DNA from 3 places in the Fictibacillus halophilus genome. Region 1 is predicted to be linked to each of the others. Evidence: riboswitches for the same ligand, from Rfam matches in the RefSeq annotation. Region 1 holds a riboswitch; each other region holds the start of a gene.
What was found. Region 1 has a riboswitch for lysine ahead of lysA (diaminopimelate decarboxylase). Riboswitches for the same ligand answer to the same signal wherever they lie in the genome.
Positions count from the first base shown of each region.

Region 2: linked by a shared signal. The riboswitch ahead of I5J82_RS11490 (aspartate kinase) and the one ahead of lysA (diaminopimelate decarboxylase) in region 1 are both predicted to bind lysine.
Region 3: linked by a shared signal. The riboswitch ahead of I5J82_RS07130 (amino acid permease) and the one ahead of lysA (diaminopimelate decarboxylase) in region 1 are both predicted to bind lysine.

Region 1 is NZ_JAEACF010000001.1:1,830,252-1,840,886, reverse strand. Features, by position in the region: gene spoVAEA (stage V sporulation protein SpoVABEA) at 1-264, shown strand, start outside; gene I5J82_RS09600 (spore germination protein) at 245-1,720, shown strand; lysine riboswitch at 1,780-1,956, shown strand; gene lysA (diaminopimelate decarboxylase) at 2,050-3,372, shown strand; gene I5J82_RS09590 (peptidylprolyl isomerase) at 3,442-3,876, shown strand; gene I5J82_RS09585 (DUF309 domain-containing protein) at 3,965-4,477, opposite strand; gene I5J82_RS09580 (segregation/condensation protein A) at 4,612-5,355, shown strand; gene scpB (SMC-Scp complex subunit ScpB) at 5,362-5,952, shown strand; gene I5J82_RS09570 (hypothetical protein) at 5,970-6,341, shown strand; gene I5J82_RS09565 (type III polyketide synthase) at 6,561-7,637, shown strand; gene I5J82_RS09560 (isoprenylcysteine carboxyl methyltransferase family protein) at 7,638-8,192, shown strand; gene I5J82_RS09555 (D-alanyl-D-alanine carboxypeptidase family protein) at 8,272-9,447, shown strand; gene I5J82_RS09550 (nucleoside recognition domain-containing protein) at 9,441-10,034, shown strand; gene I5J82_RS09545 (spore maturation protein) at 10,035-10,568, shown strand.
Region 2 is NZ_JAEACF010000001.1:2,194,046-2,204,680, reverse strand. Features, by position in the region: gene I5J82_RS11505 (histidine phosphatase family protein) at 1-432, shown strand, start outside; gene trxA (thioredoxin) at 532-843, shown strand; gene uvrC (excinuclease ABC subunit UvrC) at 1,060-2,811, shown strand; lysine riboswitch at 2,877-3,065, shown strand; gene I5J82_RS11490 (aspartate kinase) at 3,257-4,495, shown strand; gene I5J82_RS11485 (YslB family protein) at 4,541-4,987, opposite strand; gene I5J82_RS11480 (succinate dehydrogenase cytochrome b558 subunit) at 5,292-5,900, shown strand; gene sdhA (succinate dehydrogenase flavoprotein subunit) at 5,916-7,676, shown strand; gene sdhB (succinate dehydrogenase iron-sulfur subunit) at 7,679-8,434, shown strand; gene I5J82_RS11465 (acyl-CoA thioesterase) at 8,542-9,009, shown strand; gene I5J82_RS11460 (helix-turn-helix domain-containing protein) at 9,165-9,389, shown strand; gene glcT (glucose PTS transporter transcription antiterminator GlcT) at 9,538-10,392, shown strand; gene ptsG (glucose-specific PTS transporter subunit IIBC) at 10,588-10,635, shown strand, end outside.
Region 3 is NZ_JAEACF010000001.1:1,364,718-1,375,352, reverse strand. Features, by position in the region: gene I5J82_RS07130 (amino acid permease) at 1-1,383, opposite strand, end outside; lysine riboswitch at 1,472-1,650, opposite strand; gene I5J82_RS07125 (GDSL-type esterase/lipase family protein) at 1,738-2,454, opposite strand; gene I5J82_RS07120 (class D sortase) at 2,637-3,260, opposite strand; gene I5J82_RS07115 (processed acidic surface protein) at 3,260-4,594, opposite strand; gene I5J82_RS07110 (DsbA family protein) at 4,822-5,541, shown strand; gene I5J82_RS07105 (disulfide oxidoreductase) at 5,544-5,951, shown strand; gene I5J82_RS07100 (YebC/PmpR family DNA-binding transcriptional regulator) at 6,033-6,749, opposite strand; gene I5J82_RS07095 (response regulator) at 6,864-7,553, opposite strand; gene I5J82_RS07090 (ATP-binding protein) at 7,566-9,137, opposite strand; gene I5J82_RS07085 (tripartite tricarboxylate transporter permease) at 9,203-10,635, opposite strand, start outside.

The sequences.
Region 1 (10,635 bases):
AAAGTTCACTGTTCTATGGATCGATATGGAGAACTAACAGAGTTTGGTATTGATAAGAGTGGGATTCCGGACCTAGAAACAGGAAGGATTAACGGGGATACCGTCTATATCCTCGATGAATTAAACCTTCCTTTCGTAGTAGGTGTCGGGGACATCGGAAAAATGGCAGGTTTTGATGCAATAGAAAAAGGAGCTCCAATTACTGTAAAAGCAATTCAACTCATTTTAGAAAGGAGCGAATCAATTGGCAACCGAAAAAAATAAAACACCAATCAGTAAAAACATTGAAGATACGGAAAGGTTTCTAAAAGAGCGACTCGGCATTGGTGTAAGTTTTGATGTTGGTGTCAGAAAGATCTTTGTTTTAAAAAAGGAACTTCAGCTGTATTATTGTACGGGACTTTGTGACAGTGAGTTCATTATCATGATCTATCGCGAACTAATGGATATGGATCATGGTCATCGCGCACCAAGTAAAGTAAAAGATCTTGTACATAACCACCTTGCCCATCAGCAAGTAGAGATTACGAAGTCGTTGGATGAAGCTGTAGACCGTATGCTCTCAGGTCTGATCGTTATATTCATTGATGGTGAAGAAGAAGCATTCGTTGTGGATGTAAGAAGTTATCCAGGAAGATCACCAGAAGAGCCAGACATTGAGAAAGTGGTAAGGGGAGCTCGTGATGGATACACGGAGAATATTATCATCAATACTGCTCTTACGAGAAGGCGTATTCGAGATGAACGATTAAGACACGAAATTCTTCAAGTAGGTGAGCGTTCCAAAACGGATGTGTGTCTGGCTTATATTCAAGATGTAGCTGATCCTGGACTCGTTGACCTTATTAGAAAAGAGCTAAACTCTATTGAGATCGACGGAATACCCATGGCCGATAAGACGATAGAAGAATTTGTAGTAAAACAAGGCTGGAATCCGTTTCCTTTAGTCCGTTACACAGAAAGACCCGATGTTGCTGCTCAACACTTGATGGAAGGTCATGTTTTAATCATCACAGATACATCGCCAAGTGTCATCATCACACCTACAACACTTTTTCATCACGTACAACATGCAGAAGAGTTTAGGCAGACACCATTCATAGGTGCATTTTTAAGATGGACCCGTTTTACAGGTATGCTGGCATCGGTATTCTTAGTACCAATGTGGCTATTGTTCTCGATGGAAGAACAGTTGCTGCCACCTTTTATTGATTTTATAGGGCCCAATAAGCACACGAACATACCTTTGTTTCTCCAGATTATTTTTGCAGAGATCGGTATAGATATCTTAAGACTTGCCGCCATTCATACACCTAGTGCACTCTCAACTGCCATGGGTCTAATTGCAGCTGTATTGATCGGCCAAATTGCAATAGATGTAGGTTTATTCGTTCCAGAAGTTATTTTATACGTTGCGATTGCAGCGATCGGAGCGTTCTCTACACCTAGTTATGAGTTAAGTATCGCCAACAGGGTTTTGCGCCTCTTTCTGATAATAATGGTCATGCTTTTCAAAGTTCCTGGGTTTATCGTTGGTTTTACGATTATGATCATTTATATGGCAACGATTAAGAATCTGAACACGCCTTATCTATGGCCGTTCATTCCATTTAATCCTAAAGCATTCCTGCAGATCGTTATTCGAGTAGCCGTTCCACTATCTAAAGTTCGGCCAAGTATCGTACATCCGCAGAACACCAAAAAACAGCCAACTAATTAATCTGTCCCTTGCTGATTGTTGAAAATTGTGTTAAATTCATAACTAATTAAATATGCCTCATATGAGGTAGAGGCGCAAAACGAATGAGTAGCATATGGAGTTTGTGGATGACGATGAAATATGTTGAAAGGTCAATTTGCCGAAGTGTAGAAAGAGCTCCATCTCTTTTTATGCTGGGCCGCTGCTGAACAAGCAACGGACTGTCACTACAACTGTAGTGGAGAGCTATTCCGACATGAGGGTACGGTTATGACAGCCTGCCTTAGTTGCGGCTGTCTTTTGTATTTGTCGGGATTGAATTCTCTATCAACAACGAGAGGGGATTTTTTGTGAATTTACACGGAACATCAAAAATTGGAGATAATCATCATCTATGGATCGGTGGTTTAGATACGGTAGATCTAGCGAAAAAATACGGAACGCCGCTTTATCTGTATGATCTATCCTTAATTAAAAATAGAGCAAGAGGCTTCAAAAAAGCATTCGAGGAAAATGAGGTAGGATATCAAGTCGCTTATGCTTCAAAAGCTTTTTCATCGATCGCTATGTTTCAGCTAATCGAGCAAGAAGGATTGAGTCTCGATGTAGTTTCAGGCGGTGAACTTTACACAGCACTTCAAGCCGAATTTCCACCTGAGAGAATACACTTTCATGGAAACAACAAGAGCTTAGCAGAATTAGAATTTGCACTTACCGCTGGAGTCGGCTGTATTGTAGTGGATAACTTTCATGAGATCTCATTGTTAAAAATGCTGAGCAGTAAGCTGAACAAAAAAGTAAACATCTTACTACGCTTAACTCCGGGAATTGAAGCACACACACATGATTACATCATAACAGGTCAAGAAGATTCTAAATTTGGATTTGATCTAGGAAATGGTCAAGGAGACAAAGCACTTCAAGAAGTACTTGCATTTGAAGGCTTTCGAGTTTTAGGCATTCACTGTCATATTGGCTCTCAAATCTTTGAAACAGAAGGGTTCACCCTTGCGATTGAAAAGTTATTCGGTCACTTTAAGAAATGGGAAGAAAACTATAGCTATTTTCCAAGTGTCGTAAACCTTGGAGGCGGGTTCGGCATTCAATACACATCAGAGGATACACCGCTTTCTCCTGAACAGTACGTTTCGGCGATGATTGTAGAAGTGAAAAAGCAGATGATTCACTTTGAAGGGCAAGAGCTGCCTGAACTTTGGATCGAACCAGGCCGTTCACTCGTAGGTGATGCAGGTACGACGATCTATTCGATCGGCTCACAAAAAGAGATCGAAGGAGTTAGACACTATGTGTCTATTGATGGTGGGATGACAGATAACATTCGTCCTGCACTCTATCAAGCAAAATATGAAGCATTCGTAGCAAATAAGATGAACGCAGAACCAACACAAACGGTATCTATCGCAGGCAAATGCTGTGAGAGTGGCGATATGTTGATCTGGGACATCGCCCTTCCTGAAGTATGTGAACACGACTTCTTAGCAGTTTCCTGTACCGGTGCTTACGGTTATAGTATGGCGAGCAACTATAATAGAATCCAGCGGCCGGCTGTGGTTTTTGTAGAGAACGGTGAAGAACAGCTGGTAGTTAAGCGGGAAACGTATGAAGACCTTATCAAGAACGATGTTCCGTTAAAATCGAATGTTTTTGTGTAAATTAGTTTACGGAGCAGCCATTTAACCGTACAATGGAAGTTGAATGAAGTAGAAGGAGGCCTGTTTTTTATGAAAAAAGGTTCGATTGAATTTGAAAACGGCGAAAAAATTGTATTTGATCTGTATCAGGAGGAAGCACCTGGAACAGTAGAAAACTTTGAAAAACTTGCAAACGAAGGATTTTACAACGGTGTAACGTTCCACCGTGTTATCCCTGGATTTGTTGCTCAAGGTGGAGATCCAACAGGAACTGGAGCTGGCGGCCCTGGTTATTCAATTCCTTGTGAAACAGAAGGAAACCCGCATAAGCACGTAGCAGGATCTCTTTCAATGGCGCATGCTGGCCGCGATACAGGTGGAAGCCAATTCTTTATCGTACACGAGCCACAGCCGCACTTGAACGGTGTTCATACTGTTTTTGGACAAGTTACAGAAGGTATGGAAACGGTTCTTCGTATTAAACAAGGCGATGTAATGAAAGAAGTTAAAGTTTGGGAAGAATAATTTCTAGACGAAGAAAAGCTCCGGATTTTTCCGGAGCTTTTTATATTCAAATTAAAGCTGGTACGTGACAAATTGTACACCTTAGTCTTTATAAGATTCTGTTCTTCTTTCGTTTTTGTCGATTTCGTTCATCAATGACAGAGGAGCGATCTCTTAATGAGTGCTTATGAATGATGTTGTCATCAATTTTGGTTTGTGAGACCCAAACTTCTTCAGTTGCATTCGCTTCAAATAAGCATGTTTGAAATAACTCCGTCGTCAGAGGAAGAGCTATTGACTCAAAAGGTTGCTGTTGCTCGATTCTTTGTATACTTTTGTCGAGTAATTCAAAAAATGGTTCAGTTTTAATACCGAGTGCTTTCAATGCTAGTTCTTCTTTTTGTAGTTTCAATTTACAACTCAAGATCATTCGTTTAGCTCCATTGTAGTTTCCGCGCCGATGATGGTATTGAGCTACTGCAAGCTGGATCAGTCCTGGCCACAGGTCACCTTCCATTCCTTCATCCTTCCAATGCTCTTCAAGCACTTCATGACATTCAAAGTAATCTTGATCTCTATGAAAATGCACTAAGTATTCAATCCATGGTTTTGGGTAAGTCACTAGTCGTTCACGCCCCTTAATAAGCTCAACTTTAAGTTTACCATATGCATAGTATGAATAAAAACAAGCCGCGAGACTCACAAAATATGATATAATTTTATAATACAAAATCGTTGAAAAACTGGGGAAATGTTATGCAATATAGTGTGAAGCTTGATGGATTTGAAGGTCCGCTAGACTTACTGCTTCATTTGATACAAACCTACGAAGTGGATATTTATGATATTCCGGTAGCCATCATAACTGAGCAATACCTTCAATATATACATACGATGAAAGAACTTAAACTTGATGTGGCAAGTGAATTTTTAGTTATGGCAGCTACTCTTCTTGCAATCAAGAGCAAGATGTTGCTCCCAAAGCATGAAGAAGAGCTTTTTGAGAATCAAATGGAACTCGAGATGGAAGAAGACCCAAGAGATGAACTAGTAAGAAGACTTGTTGAATATAGAAAGTACAAGCATGCTGCGGATGAACTTAAAGAACGAGAATCAGCAAGAAGCTTAATATATACACGACAGCCTGCCGATCTCTCGCAGTTTGAGAAAGAAGAATCGGCAAAACAGGTCACCAACGTAACACTTTATGATATGTTGCAGGCCATGCAGAAGGTCTTTCAAGAAAAGGTTACGCGAGCACCAAAACAAACGACTATCGAGCGGCAAGAGATACCGATCGAAAGAAGGATGGAACAGATCAAAACCTCTCTTCTTTCAGTAGGAGGAAGAAAAAAGTTTACAGACCTTTTTGATAAGAGTACGAAAGAACATGTCGTTGTAACGTTTCTTGCTATATTAGAACTTATGAAAGTAAAATCAATTAATTGCGAACAACAAGATCATTTTAGCGAAATATATATAACGATGTTAGAGGAGTAAAACGATTTGGAACGAAATGAATATAAAGCGGTTGTTGAGGGTCTGCTTTTTGTCAGCGGAGATGAAGGAATCGACAGAAAACAGATCGCTCAAGTGTTGGAGATCGATAGCAAAGAACTTGATCCCATCATTGAAGAGTTGAAACAAAGTTATGCTTCATCAGAAAGAGGGATGTCTATTGTTGAGTATGCAGGGTCCCTTCAATTTGTAACTAAAGCAGAACATGCTGCCTTTTATGAGCGCCTTGTTGAAACGCCTGGTCATGCGACACTTTCTCAAGCTGCCCTTGAAACGCTTGCGATCATTGCCTATAAACAGCCTATTACGAGGTCAGAGATCGAAGAAGTAAGAGGTGTGAAAACTGAAAAACCGTTACAGACACTATCTGCAAAAGGGTTAGTAAAAGAAGTTGGAAGAGCAGAAGGAACAGGACGGGCAATATTATATGGAACAACAAAAGCATTCCTAGAACATTTCGGTTTGCAAAGTGTAAAAGAGCTGCCGCCTCTTCCTGAGAACATTCAGGAAGAAAATGTAGAACAAGAAGCAGATCTGTTCTTTTCAAAGTTTCAAGAATCACTATCTACTGACGAATAACAAGGGGGAGTCATGCATTGTTGATTCAGCATATTGATGGTATGGAGTTAGAAAAAGAAAAGCCAAACACATCTGAGGATTTTTTTAACCGTTCAGAAGTAACCTATGAATGTAACGGAAAAACTCAAACTTTTCATCTTCTTTATGTACGATTTTTTGAAGAAAAACTTCAAGAAGAATTAACGCATCATGACTTTTGGAAAAATTATTTGGACTTCTATAAGATTACAGATATTGCAGCCCTTACCGCATTGCTTAAGGATCCTGCCTATCTAAAACGTAAACGAAGCTATATCAACAACTATGAAGAATTTAGAAAACTATTCATCCAACCAAATGAAGAGTTGCTAAGTTCACACCTCAATACTCTAAAACAAATAACAAAGTAAACAGCCTTTATTCATTTAGGCTGTTTTTTTTTCTTCCTAGGCAAGTTGATGGAAGTGTCAGGCGTAAGGTGGCTGACTCCTAAGCTGGAACGGAAATCAACTCTTCCACTACTGCGACGTTCACTCAAAAAACAAACGAATCTTTTAAGTCTTCGTTTTAAAAGGCAGTTTAAGGGTAAATTACTAAAAAAGGATATGCAGCCGAAGGAGAGAGATCAATTGCCAAGAATAGCAGCAGTAGAAACGATAAATCCCCCTCATCAACTTTCCCAGAATCAAACAATGGAATTTGCAAGGAACCTATTTCAAGACGCGTTCTCAGATATCGAGCGTTTGCTCAAAGTATTTCAGAATGGTGAGATCGAGTCACGCTATTTCGCGATGCCTATAGAGTGGTTCAAGGAAAAAAGAAGTTTTCAAGAGAAAAATGATTTATATATAGACTTTGCAACTAATTTAGGGGCAGAATGTATCGAGAAAGTTATGTCTGATCGAAGTCTTAACGTTTCATATGAAGATATTGATGCCATTTTCTTCATCTCGAGTTCAGGTCTATCAACTCCAAGTATTGAAGCTAGAATCATGAACATCCTCCCGTTTTCTTCACATACAAAAAGGATTCCAATTTGGGGATTAGGATGTGCTGGTGGTGCATCAGGTTTTTCAAGAGCACACGATTATTGTAAAGCATATCCAAAATCAAACGTGCTCGTATTAAGTGTAGAACTTTGTTCACTAACATTTCAGCACGAAGATCTTTCAAAGAGCAATTTAGTAGGTACATCTTTGTTTGCAGATGGAGTTGCGTGCGCACTAATATGCGGTGATGAGTCCGACGCAGCAAAACCATCAGAAGTATCTCCTTACATAAAAGATACGATGTCCACATTGAAGCCGCATTCTGAAGATGTGATGGGGTGGGAAGTAAAGGACACAGGTTTATATGTTGTTTTCTCTAGAGATATTCCTAATGTCATTCGGACGTGGCTCAAACCGAACGTAGATGAGTTCTTACATAGAAATCAGCTTGTCGGAGAACAGATCAAACACTTCATCGCTCATCCTGGCGGAAAGAAAGTTTTACAAGCATACGTGGATGCCCTAGGAATTCCGTTATCCAAAACCGATATCTCAAGAGAAGTATTAAGAGAAAATGGAAATATGTCATCTGCGACTGTTTTCTATGTCTTAAAAAATTTCATGCAAACAGAAAAAGAAGAGGGAGATCTAGGTGTGATGGCTGCTTTAGGACCAGGTTTTTCTTCTGAACTTCTTTTAGTGGAATGGAGGAAGTAGATGAACTGGTTTCTTCTATTTTGGAGTTTTCTCATCGTACAGAGATTAGCAGAAGTAAGGATTGCTAAATCTAACGAAAAGAAGCTTGTGAGTAAAGGCGCAGTGGAAGCGGGGAGTGATCACTATAAGTGGATGGTTTCCATGCATGTAGCGTTCTTTGTTGTTTTCTTTTTAGAAGTATACGTGTTTAACGCACAGCCGCCTAGCTGGTGGGTTGTTCCATTTATCCTGTTTTTAATAGCTCAAGTGATTCGTGTGTGGGCGATTTCATCTTTAGGCGAGTTTTGGAATACGAAGATAATTCTGCTTCCTGGTGCGAATGTGGTAGCTAAAGGACCATATCGTTTTATGAGACATCCAAATTATACAGTCGTATCTTTAGAGCTCTTAGTTATGCCATTAATTTTTGGTGCTTATTTTACGGCTATCCTTTTCACGATCTTAAATATCTTCATGTTAAGAGTGCGGATACCAGCTGAAGAAAAAGCACTCATGGAATTAACAGACTACGAAAAAAGCCATGGTCAAAAACAACGGTTTTTTCCTTCCCAATAATTAGCGGAAGTAAATCCCATTCATAACCTGTCCTTGTTTGCATAAACTTTTACAAAACACCTAAAGGGCGGGATTATGAATGAAACGAAGACTAAAACGAAAACCACTGCTCCTCGTTATGATCTGTATGCTTATCCTTGCTGCATTCCCGCAAGAAGCAAAAGCTGAACCCGGTGTATCAGCAAATGCTGCTGTGTTGATGGAGCAATCATCTGGAAGAGTATTATATGGACGCAATGAACATCGCCCCATGAGAATAGCAAGTATCACGAAGATCATGACGGCGATTCTTGCGATAGAGTCAGGAAAGATGAATGATACGGTGACCATAACGGAAGCTGCATCCCGAACAGAAGGATCATCTCTATACTTAAAGCCAGGTGAGAAGATACCATTAAAAGATTTAGTGTATGGCTTGATGCTTCGCTCTGGAAATGATTCTGCAGTAGCGATCGCTGAGCATGTTGGAGGAAGTTTAGATGGCTTTTCCTTTCTGATGAACCAAAAAGCAGAAGAAATAGGAATGAAACACACAAGGTTTAGAAATCCTCATGGACTCGACACGCATGAAGATCATTATTCGACCGCTTATGATATGGCTATTCTAACGAAGTATGCGATGAATAATGATACGTTTAAAGACGTGTCATCAACAAAGGTATACCGTTCAGAACAAACCGGTGAAAAATGGGATAGAGTATGGCGCAACAAAAATAAGATGTTGAAGTTATATGAATATTCAACTGGCGGCAAAACCGGATATACAAAACGTGCTAAAAGAACGCTAGTATCAACTGCTGAAAAAGACGGAATGGAACTGATTGCTGTAACACTCAACGATCCTAACGATTGGGACGATCATCGGAATTTGTTTGAGTGGGGATTCCATTCGTTTAAGATGACAGAACTAATTAAAGAAGGCGAAATTCCGGGAATCAAAGATAAAGGATATAAAGGGAAAGTTGAAGCTGCTCGAACGTTCACTTATCCTTTGCAAAAAGAAGAGATGAAACAGATCTCTTCTTCCATCCAGTTGTATGAACTTCCTAAATCAGGTAAGTGGGAAGAAGAAAAAGTTCCTAAGCCTGTTGGTAGGTATTTCATAGATTTAAAGGAAACAAGAATCGCTGATCTACCTCTTTATTATGATGGTAAAGCATTGATCAAACCTGATCAGGGAGGTCTCTGGTCGTCATTTAAAAGCATATTCAACAAATTATTTTTTGTAGCTAAGGAAGACAATCGCCTATGGTGAATTACATCTGGGTAGGAATGATGGTAATCGGCTTCATTGTGGCAGGATTCAACGGCACAATGGATAAAGTGAATGAAGCGATATTTACAAGTGCGAAAGAAGCTGTCACTTTGAGTTTTGGAATGATTAGCATTTTAGTATTCTGGTTAGGAATTATGAAGATTGCAGAAAAAGGCGGATTATTAGAAGTATTGGCAGTCATGTTCCGTCCGATCGTTAAACGGCTTTTCCCAGATATTCCAAAGGATCACCCTGCTCAAGGGTACATTCTTTCGAATATGGCAGCAAACCTGCTTGGACTCGGAAATGCTGCAACACCAATGGGAATTAAAGCAATGGAACAGCTAAAAATATTAAATGGCGGAAAAAATGAAGCGAGCCGGTCGATGATCACGCTTCTAGCGATCAACACGTCGAGTATTACGCTTATTCCGACAACAATCATCGCGATTAGAATGAGCTATAACTCGGCGTCACCTACTGATATCGTTGCGCCAACATTGATTGCTACTGCGATATCAACGGTGGGTGCTATATTAATAGATCGATATTATTACTACCGCTCTTTGCCAAGGGGAGGGAAATAGATGTCGATCGTCCAATCCTTTTCCATATGGTTTATTCCTTTTTTGATCGGTTTTATCCTTTTATATGGTACCTACAAAAAAGTACCTACTTATGAGACTTTTGTAGAGGGTGGAAAAGAAGGTTTCTCGATCGCGATCAACATCATCCCTTTTTTAGTCGGCATGCTTGTTGCGATTTCTGTTTTTCGGGCATCAGGAGCTTTGGATTATGTCATGATGGCGATGCGTCCACTATTTTCATTGTTTCATATTCCAGCAGAAGTTGTTCCGCTAGGGCTTATGAGGACGATATCAGGAACAGGCGCTCTTGGAATGACCTCAGATTTAATAGCAACACACGGGCCTGATTCGTTTATCGGAAGACTCGCGTCTACAATACAAGGAAGCACGGATACAACCTTTTATGTATTGACCGTCTATTTTGGAGCAGTTGGTATTAAAAAGATGAAATACGCGTTAAAAGTAGGATTATTAGCTGATCTGATCGGATTTTTAGCATCTATAGCTGTAATCTCTCTATTGTTTTATTCATAATTCGACAAAAAAGAGCCGTTATGGCTCTTTTTTACGTTTACTGAGGTTGAGAATTACGAATAATGAA
Region 2 (10,635 bases), 360 kb from region 1:
TATAAAACAGCTGAGGCTATTAGTGGAATAACAGGTATAAACGTGATAGCTGATGAAAGGCTTCGCGAGATCTCTTTCGGAGAAACAGAAGGCACCACTGAGATTGAACGAGTCGAACGCTGGGGAGAAAATTGGATGGAGCTTGAGTTAGGCAGGGAAACTAATGAGGATGCTGATCTTCGTTGGAAAGCGGCGTTACAAGACATTATTCAAAAGCATAAGAATGAAAAGGTATTGATTATTAGCCATGGCGCTTTACTCGTAAGGATCTTTAAAGAGCTACTACAAGACGATACGGATCGCTGGTATGGTCTTAATAATACGTCGTATTCGGTTTTTAATCTTAGTGCAGAAAACGATTGGACATGTGAATTGTTTAACTGTCAGAAACATCTTGAAACGAGTGCTACGATATCACGTTTGTCCAATTAAAAACTTGGGTACCATAAAGTTGAGCAAACTATTAGCAACTGTAACATTTGTGGGATATACTTTGTTTACACTTTGTTATTTAAAAGGAGGGCCAAATAAATGGCTATTGTTAATGCGTCAGATCAAACATTTAATACAGAAACGAACGAAGGTTTAGTACTTGCTGACTTTTGGGCACCATGGTGCGGACCTTGTAAAATGATCGCTCCTGTTCTTGAAGAAGTAGATCAAGAAATGGAAGAAGTAAAAGTAGTTAAGCTTGATGTAGATGAAAACCAAGAAACAGCTGGTAAATACGGTGTTATGAGTATTCCAACTCTACTTGTATTCAAAGACGGTCAAGTGGTTGATCAAGTTGTCGGTTTCCAACCGAAAGAAGCTTTAGTTGAACTTTTAAACAAACATAAATAAGCTTTGCCAGAAAAAAGCCCGTTGTTCGGGCTTTTTTTTATGATTTTTTTCGAACTGATCAATATTTTCTAGGAAATATTGTCGATAAATGAAAATATGTGGTATTAAAATCACGATAGTATTATGAACACGTTGATACATGATATGATAGTAGAAAAGACTGCTAAGAGTGAAGGGGGGAAGAAATTGACCTCTATTTCTGTAAAACAAAAATTAATGTTGCTTCCAGACCAACCGGGCTGCTATCTCATGAAGAATGAGTTCGGGAAAGTTATCTATGTTGGTAAGGCGAAGGTGTTAAAGAATCGTGTGAAGTCTTATTTTTCTGGGACACATGATGGCAAAACTCAAAGACTGGTAAGTGAGATCAGAGATTTTGAATACATTGTAACTTCTACTGAGATGGAAGCATTAGTCCTCGAGATGAATTTAATAAAAAAGCATGACCCTCGTTATAACGTTATGCTTAAAGATGATAAGAGCTATCCATACTTAAAGATCACTGCTGAAAAGCAGCCAAGACTTCTATATATACGGAAGATTAAAAAAGACGGTGGAAAATATTTTGGTCCTTTCGTGAACGCTTATGCTGCCCAAGAAACGAAAAAACTGTTAGATCGCATCTTTCCACTTCGAAAGTGTGACACGATGCCTAAACGTGTGTGTCTGTATTATCATATCGGACAATGTTTAGGACCTTGCGTATATGATGTAACCGAACAAGAAAATAAAAAGATGGTTGACGGCATCGTAAAATTTCTAAACGGCGGTTATCAGGACGTTAAAAATGAGCTATCGGAAAAGATGCTAGAAGCGTCTGAAGCATTGAACTTTGAACGCGCAAAAGAGCTTCGAGATCAGATTCAGCACATCGAAGCTGTTATGGAAAAGCAAAAGATGATGACAGCAGATTTAGTAGATCGAGACGTGTTTGGCTACCATTTTGATAAAGGCTGGATGTGTGTACAGGTCTTCTTCATCAGACAAGGTAAGGTAATCGCTAGAGATATTTCTGTCTTTCCGTTTTATGGCGAGGCGAATGAAGACCTGCTAACCTTTATCGGTCAGTTCTATCTGCAAAAAAATCATCTTCTGCCTAAAGAGATCCTACTTCCACAAGAAGTGGATGCACATCTTGTGTCGGAACTTCTTCAAGTGAAAGTATTGCAACCAAAAAAAGGACAAAAGAAAGAGCTAGTGGAGTTAGCAACCAAAAACGCGTCTTTAGCTCTTCACGAAAAATTTGCTCTGATCGAGCAAGATGAAGCGAGAACGATTAAAGCTGTTGAGAACCTTGGTGAGAGAATTGGAATTGCTGCACCTTATCGTATTGAAGCGTTCGATAACTCGAATATTCATGGAACAGATCCTGTTTCTGCTATGGTTGTTTTTGTTGATGGTAAACCTTATAAAAAGGATTATCGAAAATACAAGATCAAATCTGTAGAAGGACCAGATGATTATGCTTCTATGAAAGAAGTTGTTCGCCGAAGATATACGAGGGTGTTAAGAGAGGAAGGAGAGCTTCCTAATTTAATTCTGATCGATGGCGGAAAAGGGCAGATATCAGCAGCTCAAGATGTGTTAGAAAACGAGCTAAACTTATTTATCCCTGTAGCAGGTCTATCAAAAGATGAAAAACATAGAACCTCACAGCTATGGATTGGCGATCCTCCAGAGATGATACACTTGGCCAGAAACAGTCAGGAATTCTATCTTTTGCAACGAATTCAAGATGAAGTTCATAGGTTTGCGATTTCTTTCCATCGAAAAGTCCGATCTAAAAGTATGTTTGAATCAACATTAGACAGCATTGCTGGCATTGGCGACAAACGTAAAAAGATGCTTCTTCGCCACTTTGGATCGTTAAAGAAGTTAAAAGAAGCTACTGTTGATGAGATTCAAGCAGCAGGTGTGCCTAAACCAGTAGCCGAGCTTATTGAAAAAGCATTTTTATCAAATGAGTAGTTGCAGCCAGTGATTAACTTTGTTAAAATGAATCCAACTTTATAAATATGCCATGCTTCGTATGAAGTGATGGTAGAGGAGCAGGAACCAATAGTAACCCATCTGAAGAGAAGAAGCTCTAGTGATGATGGTGGAAAGGGGATTCTTGCCGAAGTGTAAAAGGACTTCTAGCCTTTTATGCTGGACCTGTATTGAATAAATACAGAGCTGTCACACAAGTCCCCCCAGGGTTTGTGTGGAGGACTATCTCACGAGGGGGAACAAACTTGGCTTGCTACGGATTATAGCAACAATAGGGTTTTTCCTTATTGTTGCTTTTTTGTATTTACTTTCAAAAAAGAAACCTGAAAGTATACGTGCAAACTAAGTAGACGTGGTCTTTTAGCGTCAACAAAGTCTTCAAATAAAAGAGATAGAATCTTACAACAAGAAGGGATTGGAGAATATGGGGAGAATCGTTCAAAAATTTGGCGGAACTAGTGTTGGCTCAGTTGAGCGAATACAAAATGTTGCAAAACGAATCATCCACGAAGTAGATGCAGGAAATGAAGTCGTGGTTGTGGTTTCAGCGATGGGTAAAACAACAGATGAACTTGTAAAGCTCGCGACAAGTATCAGTCATAACCCTTCTAAACGGGAGATGGATATGCTTCTTACGACAGGAGAGCAGATTACGATCGCCCTATTGACGATGGCTCTGCATCAGGAAGGATATAAAGCGCAATCTTTAACAGGATGGCAAGCGGGCATTCAAACAGAAGATGCCTTTTCAAATGCAAGAATACTAGACATCGATTCAAAGCGAATCTCTGACTTATTAAAAGATGGCCATATCGTGGTTGTTGCAGGGTTTCAAGGACTTATACCAGAAACCAAGGATATCGCAACGCTTGGCAGAGGTGGATCAGATACAACAGCCGTTGCGCTAGCGGCAGCTTTAAACGCGGATCGCTGTGACATCTATACCGATGTGACTGGTGTTTATACGACAGATCCCCGTGTAGTGAATTCAGCTAGAAAACTACCTTCGATCTCTTATGATGAGATGTTAGAGATGGCGAACCTCGGTGCGGGTGTTTTACATCCGAGAGCGGTTGAGTTTGCTAAAAACTATAGTATTACCTTAGAAGTAAGGTCAAGCATGAGTGAAGAACGTGGAACATTAGTAGAGGAGGAAGTGTCTATGGAACAAAATTTAATGGTTAGAGGTCTTGCGTTTGAAGGAAACATAACAAAAATTACGGTCTCTTCAGTACCTAATGAAATACACGCTTTAGCTGAACTGTTTACGATTTTGGCTTCTAACGGTATCAATGTAGACATCATCATTCAAAATGTACTTAATGAAGAGAAAACAAATATTTCGTTCTCGATCGAATCAAACTCACTGTCTGCTACACAAGAAGTGCTTGCGGCACATCAAGCAAAATTAGGTTTCGAATCGATCAGTTATGAACAGGGTTTGGCAAAGGTGTCAATCGTTGGTTCAGGTATGATCTCAAATCCTGGCGTAGCCGCTAAAATGTTTAAAGCTCTGTCAGACCAAGAGATTATGATTAAGATGGTCAGCACCTCTGAGATTAAGGTATCAACCGTTGTGAAGCAAGAAGATATGATTAAGTCAATTGAAACGCTGCATGATGTGTTTGAGTTAGATGCTCGTGTTCCCGTTCAGAACACGTAAATCTAATCTTAAACATTGAAAAGCCGGCAATCCGCCGGCTTTTTGTTATTCGATCGTATCTTTTTTATCCCATTGAACAGTAATAAAAACTTTGTTTCGTTTGATAGATTCTAAAGCTTCTGTTGTGCATTTTTTTTGCAGCTGAACCTGTTCAGCGAGGAAGCCTGCTTCTAGGCTGAACGTTTGATGATTAAAGTTTTCCATTCGTTGCACAATCAATTGAGAGTTCAAAGAGAAATTCATCTCTGTTTTTGAAGCTTCGATCATTTCAAGAGTACCCCAGCCAGCTTCAACAAAAAAAGCGTGAACTTCTTCCATCGTATGTAAAGGATATTTTCTAGCCAAGTGTCTTCCTGCCCAATAGAGAATATTTCGTTCTTGTTTGCCAAGAAGTTCAGGCAATAAGTCGCTTCGAAGGATCTCATACCCAAAAGCTGAAACAGAAAGCTGTTCTACAGGGGTGTTTTCATCCTTTGTCTTTTGTTTAAACATTCTGCATCCCTTCTTTCTAATTTTTATTATAACGGGAAAGCGGTTTAAACTCTATAGCAACTATCAGTATTTGTCGAAAATCTTAAACCTCCAAAAGCGTTGGTGTATCAAGAAAATTTACGTATTTAGTTGTTAGCGTTTTCTTGACGGTGTCAAACGATGGGAGTAAAATGGACATGTTGCTAGTTAATTAAGCTAATTGTTTAACACTCATCCTCTAAAAGAGGAAACTTAAAACGCTTACATGTGGAGAGGAACAAAGATTAGCAGCCAGAGAGAGGCTAAATTTGAAGGGGGCAAGAGAATGGCTGGCAGTAGAGATTTTATTAACAGAAGGATTCATTCATTATTAGGAGTAATTCCGATTGGGATTTTTCTCGTACAGCATTTAGTTGTGAACCATTTTGCAACGAGAGATGCTGAAGCATTTAACAAAGCGGCACATTTTATGGAAAGTTTACCGTTTCGTATTTTCCTAGAAACGTTTGTCATCTACTTACCTATTTTGTTTCATGCCGTGTATGGACTTTACATTACGTTTCAAGCTAAAAATAACGTTACCCGCTATGGCTATTTCCGCAACATGATGTTCCTCGTTCAGCGTGTAACAGGCGTTATCACATTAATTTTTATCGCATGGCATGTATGGGAAACACGTGTACAAGCTGCGTTCGGACAAGAAGTGAACTTTGATATGATGGCAGATATTTTAAGCTCTCCATTTATGGTTGCCTTCTACCTTGTAGGTGTTTTATCAGCAGTATTCCATTTTGCTAACGGATTATGGTCGTTCTTTGTCAGCTGGGGCCTTACAGTTTCGCCTCGTTCACAGAAAATATCAACATACGTAACGATGGGTGTATTCGTTGCACTTGCTATTGTTAGCGTAAGAACAATCTTTGCATTCATTTAAAAGGGGTGAGACAAATTGAGTAATCAGAAAATAATTGTTGTTGGCGGAGGTCTCGCCGGTTTAATGGCTACAATCAAAGCAGCTGAAGCTGGTGTTAATGTTGACCTCTTTTCAGTTGTTCCAGTAAAACGTTCGCATTCTGTTTGTGCTCAAGGTGGTATAAACGGTGCTGTAAATACAAAAGGTGAAGGAGATTCCCCGTGGGAGCATTTTGATGACTCAGTATACGGTGGAGACTTCTTGGCAAATCAACCTCCTGTAAAAGCAATGTGTGACGCGGCGCCAGGTATTATTCATCTAATGGACCGTATGGGTGTAATGTTTAACAGAACACCTGAAGGATTACTTGACTTCCGTCGTTTCGGAGGAACACAGCACCATCGTACAGCATTCGCTGGTGCTACAACGGGTCAGCAGTTATTGTATGCACTAGATGAGCAAGTTCGCCGCCACGAGGTAGCAGGTCTTGTTACGAAATATGAAGGATGGGAATTCTTATCTGCTGTAATTGATGACGAAGGTCAATGTCGAGGAATTACCGCTCAAAACTTGAAAACGATGGAGATCGTAAGTTTCCCTGCAGATGCCGTTATTATGGCGACTGGCGGACCTGGTATCATTTTCGGTAAGTCGACGAACTCTGTTATTAACACAGGTGGAGCAGCATCAGCTCTTTATCAGCAAGGTGTTTATTATGCGAACGGTGAGTTCATTCAAATTCACCCGACTGCCATCCCTGGTGATGACAAGCTTCGTTTAATGAGTGAATCAGCACGTGGTGAAGGTGGACGTGTTTGGACATATAAAGACGGAAAGCCTTGGTACTTCCTAGAAGAGAAATATCCAGCATACGGTAACCTTGTTCCTCGTGATATCGCTACACGTGAAATCTTCCATGTGTGTGTTGATCTGAAGCTAGGAATCAATGGCGAGAACATGGTATACCTTGATCTTTCACACAAAGATCCTAAAGAGCTTGATATCAAGCTTGGTGGAATCATTGAGATCTATGAAAAGTTCATGGGTGATGATCCTCGTAAAGTTCCAATGAAGATCTTCCCGGCTGTTCACTATTCTATGGGTGGAATGTGGGTTGATTATGATCAGATGACGAACATTCCTGGTCTCTTCGCAGCTGGTGAGTGTGAATATCAATATCATGGTGCTAATAGATTAGGAGCAAACTCGTTGCTTTCAGCTATTTTTGGTGGTATGGAAGCAGGCCCGTCAGCTGTTAGATACATTAGAGGATTAGAAAAAACAGTTGAGGATGTACCTTCTACTGTATTTGATAACCAAGTGAAAAAAGATCAAGAAGTATACAACAATATTCTATCTATGGATGGAACTGAGAATGCTTATGTAATCCATAAAGAACTTGGAGAATGGATGACAGACAACGTAACGGTTGTACGATACAACGATAAGTTAAAACAAACGGATGAAAAGATCCAAGAATTGATGCAACGTTACAAAAACATCAATATTAACGATACATCCAAGTGGAGCAATCAAGGTGCATCATTTACTCGTCAGCTATGGCACATGCTTCAGCTTGCTCGTGTTATTACGCTCGGGGCCCTTAACCGTGATGAAAGCCGTGGAGCACATTACAAACCAGACTTCCCTGAACGTAATGATGAGCAATGGTTAAAAACAACAAAAGCGAAATTCAATCCAACAACGAACGGACCAGAATTCGAATATGAAGAAGTAGATGTTTCGCTTATCCAGCCACGTAAACGTGACTATTCTAAGAAGAAGGCAGGGGTGTAAGAATGAGCACAAAAATGGTGAAATTCGTCATCTCAAGACAGGATAACCCGGAAACTGCCCCATATTTAGAAGAGTTTGAGATTCCTCATCGTCCAAACATGAACGTAATATCTGCTCTTATGGAAATTCGTAGAAACCCGGTTAACGCGAAAGGGGAAGCTACGACTCCCGTTACTTGGGAGATGGGTTGTTTAGAAGAAGTTTGTGGAGCATGTTCGATGGTAATCAACGGAAAGCCTAGACAATCTTGTACGGCTCTTGTTGATCAGCTAGAACAGCCGATTCGTCTTGAACCAATGAAAACATTTCCGGTTGTCCGTGATTTGGCGATCGATAGAAGTAGAATGTTTGATGCACTTAAACGAGTTAAAGCTTGGATTCCGATCGATGGCACGTACGATCTTGGACCAGGTCCTCGTATGCCTGAAACAAAGCGTCAGTGGGCATATGAACTTTCAAAATGTATGACTTGTGGTGTTTGTTTAGAAGCATGTCCGAACGTAAATTCAAATTCTGATTTTATTGGACCAGCACCTTTATCGCAAGTTCGTCTATTTAACGCTCACCCAACTGGTGAAATGAATAAAGAGGAACGTTTGAACGCAATCATGGATGACGGAGGTCTTGCAGAATGTGGGAACTCTCAAAACTGTGTGCAATCATGTCCTAAAGGTATTCCTTTAACGACATCAATCGCTGCACTTAACCGTGATACAAGCTTCCAAGCATTTAAGAACTTCTTTGGCAGTGATCGTTAAAACGTATAAAACAGAGCTTCTCTCATCAGGGAGAAGCTTTTTTTTAAAAGCGATATTGAAAAAGAGCGATTCACGAAAATTTCTATATAGGAGAGGCGGTAAAAGATTTGGCTAGGCAAGATTACATTTCAGATATGGATGAGTGGCAGAATGGCTTTTCTTTTTATCACGAATTGCAAGTGCGTTTTGGTGAGATCGACGGATTTGGCCACGTGAACAATACGAATATCTTTACTTATATGGAAGAATCACGAATCGCGATGTTTAAGGAATTGGGTTTGATGACTGACTGGGGTGCTCCAGATTCTGAGGAGATTCCAGTTGTTGCAGACCTTCAATGTGATTATTTAGCTCAGATCATGTACGATGAAAAATTAAGAGTATATGTAAAGATAAATGAAGTAGGTTCATCTTCAATTGACATCCATTACTTAGGGATAAACGAGAAGCAGCTTCCTGTATTTACAGGTAGAGGTGCCATCGTACAGATTTCTAGAAAAAATGGACGACCCGTAAAATGGAGTGAAGAGCTAAAGAAACAATTAAAAAGTTTTTCTAAAGAAGCCCATGTATGAAAATGGGCTTTTTTTTATTGTTTATCCGTCATATTCTTCATACTTTTTAAATGAACCAAGTCACTCCCATCTGACTCTTTACATACTATATGTTGACTAAATACTTCCAATATTCGTTGGCGGTTCCTAAACCCTAGCAAGGAGGGGTGAATTCATTGAAAGATAAACACTACCGACCGAAGCCTCTACTTACAAAAAGAGAGAGAGAAGTTTTCGAACTACTAGTTCAAGATAAGACCACAAAAGAAATTGCGGAACAATTATTCATTAGTGAGAAAACAGTTCGTAACCATATTTCAAATACCATGCAAAAGCTTGGGGTTAAAGGACGCTCTCAAGCCGTTGTAGAGTTATTGAGGCTTGGAGAACTCGAGATTTAGTCGGAAAGCGGCTTTCATTGTGAAAGCCGTTTTCAGTTTGGATATGTAGCAGGCAAAAAGTGTAATTGATTTTTCTAACTGTTTTCCGCTATGATGAAAGCTATGATGTTAGTGGTTTATGGCCCTAAATGAAAAAGGTGAAAAATTCATGAATAAAAGCCTGCAAGTAAAAAAAGTTTTGAATAATAATGTAGTTATTGCGATTAATTCTTCTGGTGAGGAAAGAATTGTTATAGGGAAAGGAATCGGCTTTGGCAAGAAACAAGGTGAAGAGATTCTTCCTAAGCAAGTAGACAAGTTATTTGTGTTGAGAGATGAAAACGAACAAGAACAATACAAAACGTTATTAAACTCTATAGATGAAGAGATTGTAGAAGTGATCAATGATGTGATTGTTCACATACGAACTCGATTTGAGTATGAGCTAAACGAACATATTCATGTGGCGTTAACCGATCATATTACATTTGCGATCAAGCGATTAGAACAGAGTATGGATATTAAAAATCCCTTTTTAACAGAAACACAAACACTATACCCTAAAGAATACACGGTGGCTGAAGAGGCCATTGAAATAATCAATAAATCGTTAGGTATTCATCTTCCTGAAGGGGAAATCGGTTTTGTTGCACTACATATTCACAGCGCTATTACGAATAAAAGTGTAACAGATATAAAAAAGCACTCAGAGCTCATTAACACTTTAATGCAGATGATCCAACATTCACTAGACCTTAAAATCGATACGAAAAGCATCAATTATTTGCGTCTTGTCCGTCATTTGAGGCATGCGATAGAACGGGTCTCTATGGGTGATATCATGGAAGAACAAGAAAAGTTAGCAAAAGTGTTGAAAGAAGAATATCCTTTATGCTACAATTTGGCGTGGAAGTTGATTAAGGTTATGCAAAAAACCTTACAAAAACCCGTGCCGCATGCAGAAGCAGTATACTTAACAATGCATTTGCAAAGGCTTTCGCGTTATGACAACGAAGACAAATGATAAAAGAATATAGAACAACTCGTTTTTACGTGTTACTGATTCGATCAGGCATAAGTAAGAAACAAAAGTGTAGCAGATGCTTAATTAGGATATATTAATTCTGATTAGGGATTTACTCATGTTTCTTATTTATGTCTTTTTTTGTTTGATGCGAAAGTAAATGGAAGGGTTATCATAATAAAAGGAGGACTTCCTATGTGGAAAAAACTTTTTGGTGTTCTTCAACGCGTAGGTAAAGCACTT
Region 3 (10,635 bases), 470 kb from region 1:
ATACCTATGAAAGATCGGATAAACGAGAAAACCTAAGAAAAATAATCCAATTCCTAAAGTAAAGGTCTTAGCATCTGATGTTCCAGAAATGATCACCCAACTAGAGTAGATGAATGCTAACAAAGCAATCACACCATCTCTTACGCGTGATCCTTTTATTTCGTTATAAGTTTCTCCACTATAGACAAGCTTTAAAAAGTAAACCGCCGAAATCAAATACGGAATCAAATAAGCTAGCGTGGCAGAAGTAGTTAAGAACGTGTAAGCTTCACCAATCGTACCTGATATCGTAGAGAAGATAAAAATCTGAGACATAATATTTGTAACTGCTAATGCGTTTACTGGACTTCCGTTCTTATTTACTTTACCGAAGAAAGCGGGAAAAACACCTGATTTAGCAGCTTGATACGGTACTTCTGAGCTTAAAAGTATCCAGCCGATCGTTGAACCGAACAAAGAGATAACAGCTAACAATCCCATTAAAGAAGCTCCTGTATTCCCAATCAATACGGATAGTACATCAACGAATGGTTTATCTGAACTCATCAGAACTTCTCTAGGCAGAACGTTCATCGTGAGTAAAGTTGTGATCATGTAGATGCTTAATGCAATAAGTAGACCAACAATCGTAGCCTTTTTTACATCTCGTTGCGAAGAAGCTCTTCCGGATAAGACAACAGCTGATTCAATCCCAACAAATGCCCATAACGTTGCAATGGCAGCCATATTGATCTGACTTCCAAGACCATGAGAGATGCCAGCATCATCTACAATCGGGAAGTAAGCATCAGCAAAGATCGTTGACTCGACTGCGAAAAGTGCAGCGACAATAAACAACATAAATCCGATTACTTTTGAAGCAGTTGCCACAAAGTTAAGTTTCCCTGCTCCATTCATGCTCTTTATTAAAATAAAGTGCGTAAACCATAGCAATACCGTACACACTACAAATGTAATAAGCTTACCCAACTGAATATCTTGGTTGAGTATTGTTCCTATAACCTTTGAACTTCGCATCATTGGAAAGAACGTTGATAAATATCCGGCAAAACTAGTGATGATCGCGACGTTGCTGATCCAATTTGCAACCCAGTATCCCCATACCATACTAAACCCTGCTACATTTCCTGCTTTTGGGTTTGAGAACAAAGCTCTTGCATAGCTTTGAGGACCTGCGGTTAATTCAGGTTTTCTTATAGATAGAGATCCAAAGACCAACGCTATCATCAATACTCCAAATCCAGTAACTGCCCAAGCAGCTGTAACTCCTAGTGGACTTGCTGTTTGAGCTAATGTGTTCGGCAACATAAAGATTCCCGAACCTACCATGTTTCCAACAACAAATGCTGTTAGAAGCCACACGCTCCAATTGTTATTTTTCATGCTGAAAAACCTCCTGTTGATTTAATGCCAATAAAAAAAACACGTATGGAAACAGCCCATACGTGAATATAATCAGCTTCCCCCAAAAATCTCTCATAGCTCAACGCAGACAATTCTGCGACAGTTCTGCACTTATTCAATGCAGCCCCAATGGATTTTCAAGTGGATAAAAAACCATTTCGGCATCAATTCCTTTTAAACTGTTGTCAAAAGCACCACTTGCCTCTAACAGTTCTACTCATAATTAATGCGACCTCTACCTCACCGAGATTAATGTGAGGACTTTATATGAAATTTATAAGTTCATAACGTTTTGAAGAATAACAGATTTTTTCAGCTAGGTCAATGTTTTGTTTATTTAAAATCTGAGCTTTGTCGAATAGTTTCGTAAACTCTTTTTCCAATTAACGCATAACCTTTTTCGTTAGGATGAAGTTTGTCAGAGAAATAATCACGTTTATTTTTGTCAATGAACAGGTCATCTGTACGTATATATGCTGTATTTTTGTTTTTCTTCGTTACTTCTATTGTGGATTGATTCCAATTTGATACGGCTTTGTTGACGACAGACATATCACTCCATTTAGCTTTAGGGTTATAGATACCTAAGATATAAATGGTCTTCGGATTTTCTTTATTCTGTATATTTCGAATGATTTGGTTCAAATTCTCTTTGTAAATTTCCTCGTTTGCCGTTAGCTCTTCTTTATTGAATTTCGTCAATCGATCTGTACTTTTTAGAAAATCGTTCGTTCCTATGTTTATGAAAATCACATCAGAGCTTTTAGCTGTTTCTGCTATCTCAGGATTTTTTAACCGCTTAAGTAAATCTGTGCTTGTATCATTAGGAACTCCAAAGTCATGAACAACAAGCTGTTTGTCTAAGTCTTCTTCGTATCGTTTTTCAACATCTCCTATATACCCATTATCTTTGGTATCACCTAATCCATATGCAAGAGAATCACCAATAGCTGTTACTTCCATTTCTTCGGAGTTAATAGAGTACACTCCAAAAGCAACACCTAACAAAACAATGATACTGATTGCAACAATCAATGTGATTTTTTTCATGTTTTCACCACCGGCTTTCTAGTTGTTTATACTAAGTATGTATCAGGGGGAATGACTTTAGACCAACATACATTATTGGTATTCATACCTGTTTTGATTATCTTTTAAACAAGACAAATATACGCCCGTTGTAAATGGGGTCAAAAAAAAGACAACAGAAAAGTGTCTGTTGTCTTAATAGATTATGTTAATTTTTGTGATATCAAGTCTGCGACGAGAATATACCTTTGAGGTGATGCACCAATAAAATCAAAGGGATAACACGTTGAAACAGTTAATGTTGCTCTCGGTTTAGGTACGATGACAGTTCGGTCGTCTTTATCTACGATGCGCACCTGTCGAATCTTATAAGTAAAGGTTCCTGCTGATGTTTCTACGACCAACTTATCACCCTTTCCCACCTCACCAAGCTTGCGAAAAACAGTATCTCGGTGTCCAGAAAGAACAGAATTATCATGTTCTCCTGGTAAGACACTTTTCTCGTAATGACCCACACCTCTTTCTAATTCTTCTTCATCTGTTCCATGAAAAATAGGTAGTGTAGCATTTAACTTCGGTATGAGTAGGTTACCAATATTCTCACCTTTACCTGGTCGTATCGAATAGAGAATATCTTGATCAGAACTCTTTATGTGTGGTTTGGAGAGCATTTCCGAACTCTTTACTTTCTGGGTCTGACCTGTTTGAAAGAGCATGTACCCTTTTAAAAAGGTATAAGCATTTGTAGTACTAAACCAAAGACCAACCAAGATTAAAACAAATGAAAAAATAAGAAGTGTCGTTCGAATGCTACTTCTCGTTTTCATTAGATTCCTTTTACACGAAATCTTCTAAATAGGAATATTCCTGCCGCTAAAACACCTAAACCAATTAACGAGTTCTCTAAATGGTTTGTCGCGGTTGTTGGAAGTTTTCCGCCTTTCACTGTTTTTACAGGTGGACTTACTTTAGTCGGTGTTGCAGTAACAATTTTTTCAACTTTTTGAATATCTTTACCTGTTTCTTGAATTATTTCAGAGCCAAACATTTCAGCTGTGATACGAATATCAGCCAATAATTCACTATTTAAATTATAAATTTCCATGATAAGATCATTTCCATTTGTAGTTTCCATCTTCATCAATGAATCCATTGACACAGCTTGTTTTTGTCCATCAACAACTAAATAGTATTTTGTTTCAAGTTGTAATAGCTGCTTCATTTCAGAAAAGATAGAAAGTAGTTCGGCAACTTGTTCAGAAGAAAGTTCATCAGATGTTTCAAAATCTTCAAACGCCATCATTCTTTCTGCAAGAACCATCATTTGATCAAGAAAGGCTGGATCTTCCCAATTAAGAGTTTCCATATGAGTTAAAAGCTTTTCTATTTCTTCCTCTGTTAAAGCAATCTCTGTAAATAGATCCTCGATATCATCACCCATATAGTCATCGCCATTTATATAGAAATCAACGGCTCCTTCAAGATCTTCAATGTATTCATAGTTTTCTCTTGCATCATCATTTTCTTTTAATAAAGCGTCCAGTTCAGCAAGAGAAGCTAGGTTGTAATCTCTTAATAACTGTTGAAGGTTTTCATCATTAATAAGAGTTCCTTCCCAGTCATCTCCATTGATATAATAATCAACAGACCATTCTAGGTGTTCGATATATTCATAGTTGTCACGTGAATCATCGTTTTCTTTTAATAAAGCATCTAGTTCTTCAATGGATTTTAGATCGTAATCACTTAATAACTTTTGAAGGTTTTGATCGTCTATAGGTGTGCCAATCATAAAATCAACTTCCTCAAACAATTCCTCTTCAAAAATAATATAAGTTCCGTCGAGTACATCTTGTCCTTCTTCAATATTTCCATATTCCACAAGAAGTTCATTGAGTCTATCTCGACTGATGTCAAACTCTTTTAACACTGCTTGAACACCTTTTTCTGATAATGGTGTGCCTAGCTCATCGACCGATTCAAAATCTCTTAGTGCCCACTCTTTACTGTTCAAATACGCAACAAAATCCTTCGAGTTCCAACCGATCTCTTGTAAAAACGCTTTATACTCTTTGTCGTTTGCATTTATCGCAAACGCTGACAATGGCAAGATGCCGAGGCTAATCGTAATAGCCAATAAGAAAGTTACAACCTTTTTCATCCCTGACCCCCAAAAAACTAGTTTAGTATAATTTCTAGAAAATTATACTGCCAAAATCTACTTTTGCATACAAGTTTTTTTAGAATTTTTACCTTCAGGTAGGCTATCCATAATCAGAAAAGACATAAAAACATAATGTTCGATATTTCTTCATTGTAAATACTGTCAACTTTGTTTACGATAAAAGTAACTTCTTTTTATTTAGTAAAAATTCTACGAGGTGAACAATGGGTAAACAAAAAAAGAATAAGGCATATGTAAACAGCTCAAAAACAAAGAAAAACTCGTCTCCTGTCTGGCTTTTTTGGACGATTGGAATTTTGACTCTAGGACTGATCATTTTTCTATTTAGCGGTGCACTTGATAATAATGATACGTCCACAGCTGATATTTCCTATGAAAACCAGCCTTACTTAGGTGAGAAAGATGCAACTGTTAACATTATTGAATTTGGAGATTACAAGTGTCCTGCATGTAAGAACTTTAACGAGTCAACCTTCCCGCTTATTGACAAAGAACTTATTCAAACAGGTAAAGTGAAATTCTACTTCTTAAACTATCCATTTATTAATGTAGATTCAGAACGATCTGCTATATTTGGAGAAACCGTTTATAAAGAATTAGGAAATGAAACGTTTTGGAAGTTTCATAAGACACTATATGAAAAGCAGCCTGACGATCAGAGTCTAGAACGACAGGACATCTTTACCGAGAAGTTCTTAACAGAAACTCTTGGCGAGGTTACTTCAGAAGAAGATGTTAAGAAAGTGACCGAAACTTGGGAAAACAAAGAAAACGAAAAAGCATTAAAAACAGACGAAGCACTTGTAAGCGAACTTGGTGTAACTAGTACACCTACATTGTTTGTTAATGGTAAAAAATTTGAAGGTACTTCTATTCAAGATTTAGTGGAAATGGTTGATGATGCTGCGAAGGAGAGTAAATAAAGGTGGGTAATAAACCTTTGTTGATCGCTTGGATCGCATCGATCGTTTCCATGGTAGGAAGTCTGTTTTTTAGTGAAGTCATGAAGTTTGTGCCATGTAATTTTTGCTGGTATCAACGAATCTTGATGTATCCGTTAGTCATTCTGCTAGGTGTTGCCTTTTATAAGCAGGATTATAAAGTCACACGTTATGTCCTTCCTCTATCCATACTGGGCATCATCGTTTCTGGCTATCATTATGCTCTTCAAAAAATACCTGCATTAAAAGCATTTGAGGTGTGTACATCAGGTGTTCCATGTTCTGGCCAGTATATTAATTGGTTGGGATTCATCACGATCCCGCTACTTGCGTTCGTTGGATTTACGATCATTACAATTAGTATGTTATGGATGAGAAAGCAATCGAATTAATCGGTTGCTTTTTCTTTTTGCCTAACACATGCATAGAAAAAAGCAGGCTCACTAAATGGAACCTGCTCATCATATAAAGAATTAGTTCAAATCAACATTATGATACACTTGCTGCACGTCTTCTAGATCTTCTAAGGCATCGATCAATTTCTCGAACTGAACCTGTGATTCTTCAGAGAGTTCTACATCGTTTTGTGCAAGCATCGTCAGTTCTGCTACTGAAAACTCTGTAATCCCTGCGTTCTTAAACGCTTCTTGCACAGCATGAAACTGATCAGGTTCAGCGTAAACAATTACAGATTCATCCTCTTCGATCACATCTCGAACATCTAGATCCGCTTCCATCAACAGCTCCAATACATCATCAGCTGATTTTCCTTCTAGACCAATTACAGCTGTTGCATCGAACATGTATGAGACTGCACCAGATACACCCATGTTTCCATTATTTTTATTAAAAGCAGAACGAACTTCCGCTACTGTACGATTTACATTATTCGTCAAGGTATCCACAATAATCATCGAACCGTTCGGACCAAAGCCTTCATAACGAAGCTCGTCATAGTTCTCGTCAGAACCGCCTTTGGCTTTTTCGATTGCTCGGTCGATGATGTTTTTAGGTACACTATATGTTTTTGCTCGTTCTAGAACAACTTTTAACGACTGATTGGATTCTGGATCGGGCTCACCTTGTTTTGCGGCTACATAGATTTCACGACCGAATTTTGCATAAATTCGGCTCGTATTTGCGTCTTTTGATGCTTTTTTCTCTTTAATATTATTCCACTTACGTCCCATATTGTTCACTCTCTTTCAACTTTAAATCTATGTAGAACATTATACATCAACTGAACTAATTTTTAGTAGTATAAGAGTCGAAACAAAAGCAACCCATCATGTGGTTGCTTTGAACTAGAGTCCATATTTGTAGATTCTTTCTGGTCTGCCTACTCCTCCATAGGTGATGTCCGCTTTTGCTTTTTGTTCTGAAACAAGATATTCTAAGTATCGTCTTGCCGTCGTTCGACTAACTCCCGTACGATGTCCGAGGTCTTCTGCAGTAAAGCCCTTTTTGTGTTTCATCAAAATGGTCAATATTTTATCTAAAGTAATAGGATCTATACCTTTTGGTAGAAAGGATGGTTCAACCTCGACTTTTTCGCGTTTTAATAAAGAATCGATCATGTTTTGATTGATTTCTTTGTCAGCTGACAGTTGAGTCATTAATAATTTATGCTCTTTAAATTGTAATAAAGTATCTTTAAAACGCTGAAAGATTACAGGTTTGACAATATAATCAAAGATACCGTCCTCCAGAGCGTGCTTCAATGTTTTTACTTCAGTTGCAGCTGTTACCATGACAACCTCGATTCCTCTAAACTCACTTCGAATCCACCTAAGTAGATCAAGGCCATTCATGTCTGGAAAATATATATCTAATATGACTAAGTCAGGTTTTAATATTGAAATCTGTTCTTTTGCCTCTTCTTCGTTCAATGCGATCCCACATACCGAAAAGCCTTCTACTTTTTCAACAAATTTTCTGTTGATCTCGGCAATGCGAATGTCGTCTTCTACGATAAAAACTTCCCATGTACTCATGATGTCTTTCCTCTATTCTTTTGGGATGATAACAGTGAAAAGCGTTGTATCAGCTTTTGTTCTCTCATAAAAGATATGCCCGTCTAATACTTCTACAGCTTGTTTGATCAGAAATAAACCGTATCCACGGTCTTGACCTTTTGTAGAGAATCCCTTTTCATATAACATATTAGCGATATTTTTAGGAATTCCTTCTCCATTATCTTCAACTTCAATAATAAGCTGTTCTCCAAAATCAGAAAGACTGATTTTTACCATTGGGTCATGAGTTCTCGACTCCATTACAGCATCCATTGCATTGTCTACTAGATTTCCAATAATCGTAACAAGTAACTGTCTGTCAATTGAGTCAGGAATATCTTTTAATTGACTGGCAGAATCAATGGTAAATGCAACTCTCAGCTCATTTGAACGATTAAACTTGCCGATTAACAAACCACCTATATAAGGATCAGAAATATGATCCATGATAAATTGTGTAAAGTGCTGATGAACATTTGATTCTTTCGTTATAATATCTTGTGCCTCTTGATAAGAACCTAACTGAATGAGACCTGATATTAAATACAGTTTATTTGAAAACTCATGAGTTTGAGCTCTTAAACCTTCACTATAGCTTTTTACTTGCGCGAGCTCCTCATTTAATCGATAAAGCTCATCTCTGTTTCTAAATGTCGCAACCGCCCCAATTACTTGATTATGATTATCCACTATTGGAATACGATTCGCTATAACCTTCGTATTTCCTAATTTCATTTGTTCGTCAAATTCGTTTTGGCCAGAGGCGATGACGTCAAGTAATCTTGTGTTCGGAATTGCTTTTAACACATTCTTTCCTATTAGCTTCTCACTTCCTGTTTGGAGCATCTGAAGTGCCGTGTGATTGGCAAGTGTTATTTCACCTTCTCGATTAACAGCGATAACCCCTTCTCTTATCGCTTCTAAGATCGCGCTTTTTTCTTTGTATAACAGTCCGATCTCTTTAGGTTCCAATCCATGTGTCGCTCTTTTCACACCTTTAGCGATTAATACTGAGCCCAATATTCCTAACAACAGTGTCAAGATGCCTATGATAATAATTTTTAGTTTATAAGGCCAGATATCCTCTTTGATTTGATCGGTCAGAAAACCTACTGACACTAAGCCAATGATTTCGCCGTCATTACTTTTAACAGGGGATTTTCCTCGTACTGCTGGACCTAGAGAGCCTGTTGCTTCAGTTATACTCGGTTCACCAGATAAAGCTTTTTGGTTGTCTCCACCTACCATCTTCTTTCCAATTCGTTCTTTAATGGGGTGTGAATAACGAACACCTTCTCTGTTTCCCACTACGATGTAATGAGCTCCTGTTTTCTTTCTGATCTTCTCTGCGTAAGGCTGGATCGATTTAGAGGGATCATCACTTTTAAACGCCTCAACAACAAGTGGATTGTTACTTACGGCATAAGAAACACTTAACGCTCTCTCCCCAATTTGACTCTTCATCGTGTCTTCAAACATATTTTGAAAGATAACTGCTAAAATGGTGATCACTAAAAAGATTAGGGAACAGCTGATGAGAATTAATTTTGTTTGCAGTTTCATAGTTTCCCTCCGTAAAAATAGAAAAGACCTTCTCAGAATAGAAAGTCTTCTCTACTTATCATCTTTTATCCTTCAACGTTAACAACAACATTTTTTCCTTTTAACCGAAGAACAAAAGGTATTAGAATCCATAGAACGGCACAAATCAGGAAGAATGCTGAAATGGGTTGTTGAATAAATACTGTAAAATCACCATTTGATGTTGTTAATGCGCGTCTCATGTTGTTTTCAATCATTGGCCCTAATACTAAGCCGAGTACTAGAGGAGCTATAGGATAGTCATTTTGTGCTAATAGGTATCCTGCAAGTCCAAAGCCAATCAATAAAAACAGATCAAACGTCGTTACTTGTACCGCGTAAACACCAAAGACAGAAATAGCAATAATGATGGGCAGCAAGTATTTAGCAGGTGTTTCAATGATTTTTGCAAAAATCTTAACAAGAGGCATGTTAAGGATGAGTAGCATCAAGTTTCCTATAAACATTGAAGCTATTAGTCCCCATGCTACGTCGGGATGATCACTAAACAATAAAGGACCTGGCTGAACGTTATACATGATCAGAGCTCCCATTAGAATCGCAGTTGTTCCTGAACCTGGAATTCCGAGTGTTAATAAAGGAATCATCGCTCCACCTGAAGCTGCGTTATTTGCTGACTCTGGAGCTGCAACTCCCGCAATCGCTCCTTTTCCAAACTTTTCAGGATTTTTACTTATCTTTTTTTCAGCAATATATGAAAAGAAAGAAGCTAGTGTTGCACCTGCACCTGGTAAGACTCCAATAAAGAATCCTAGAAAAGACCCTCGTGCAATTGGTCCGGCACTCTCTTTAAGATCAGCTCTAGAAGGGATGACTCTCCCAACTTTCGCCACTTTTTCAGCCTCTTCTTCTTTATGCAGAACCGTCTTAAACACCTCACCTAATGCAAACAAACCAACAGCAACCGTTAGAAATTCTAGTCCGCCAAACAGTACAGGAATGTCATAAGTGAATCGTGCCACTCCAGAAACCGAATCGATTCCAATCGTGGCGATCAAGAGGCCTGTTACGGTCATCATCCACGCTTTCGTGATCGATCCACCCGCCAAACCGCTAACTGCAGCTAGTCCTAACAACATTAAAGAAAAATATTCTGCAGGTCCAAATTTCAATGCCATCTCTGAGAGTGGTTCAGCTAATAAGACCAATCCAATGATGGAAACAATACCGGCAAAAAATGAACCTATGGCTGCAATCGATAAAGCTGCTCCTGCTCTGCCTTGCCTTGCCATTTGATAACCATCAAGTGTTGTAACGACAGATGAAGATTCACCAGGTGTGTTTAATAGAATGGAAGTAGTTGATCCACCATACATGGCACCATAATACACACCGGCTAAAAGAATAATCGAGCTTGTAGCTGCTGCAGAAGGATCCATTCCACTCGTAAAGGTAGCTGTTACAGGGATCAAAAGTGCAACACCGCTCATCGGTCCAATACCCGGTAAAACGCCAACTG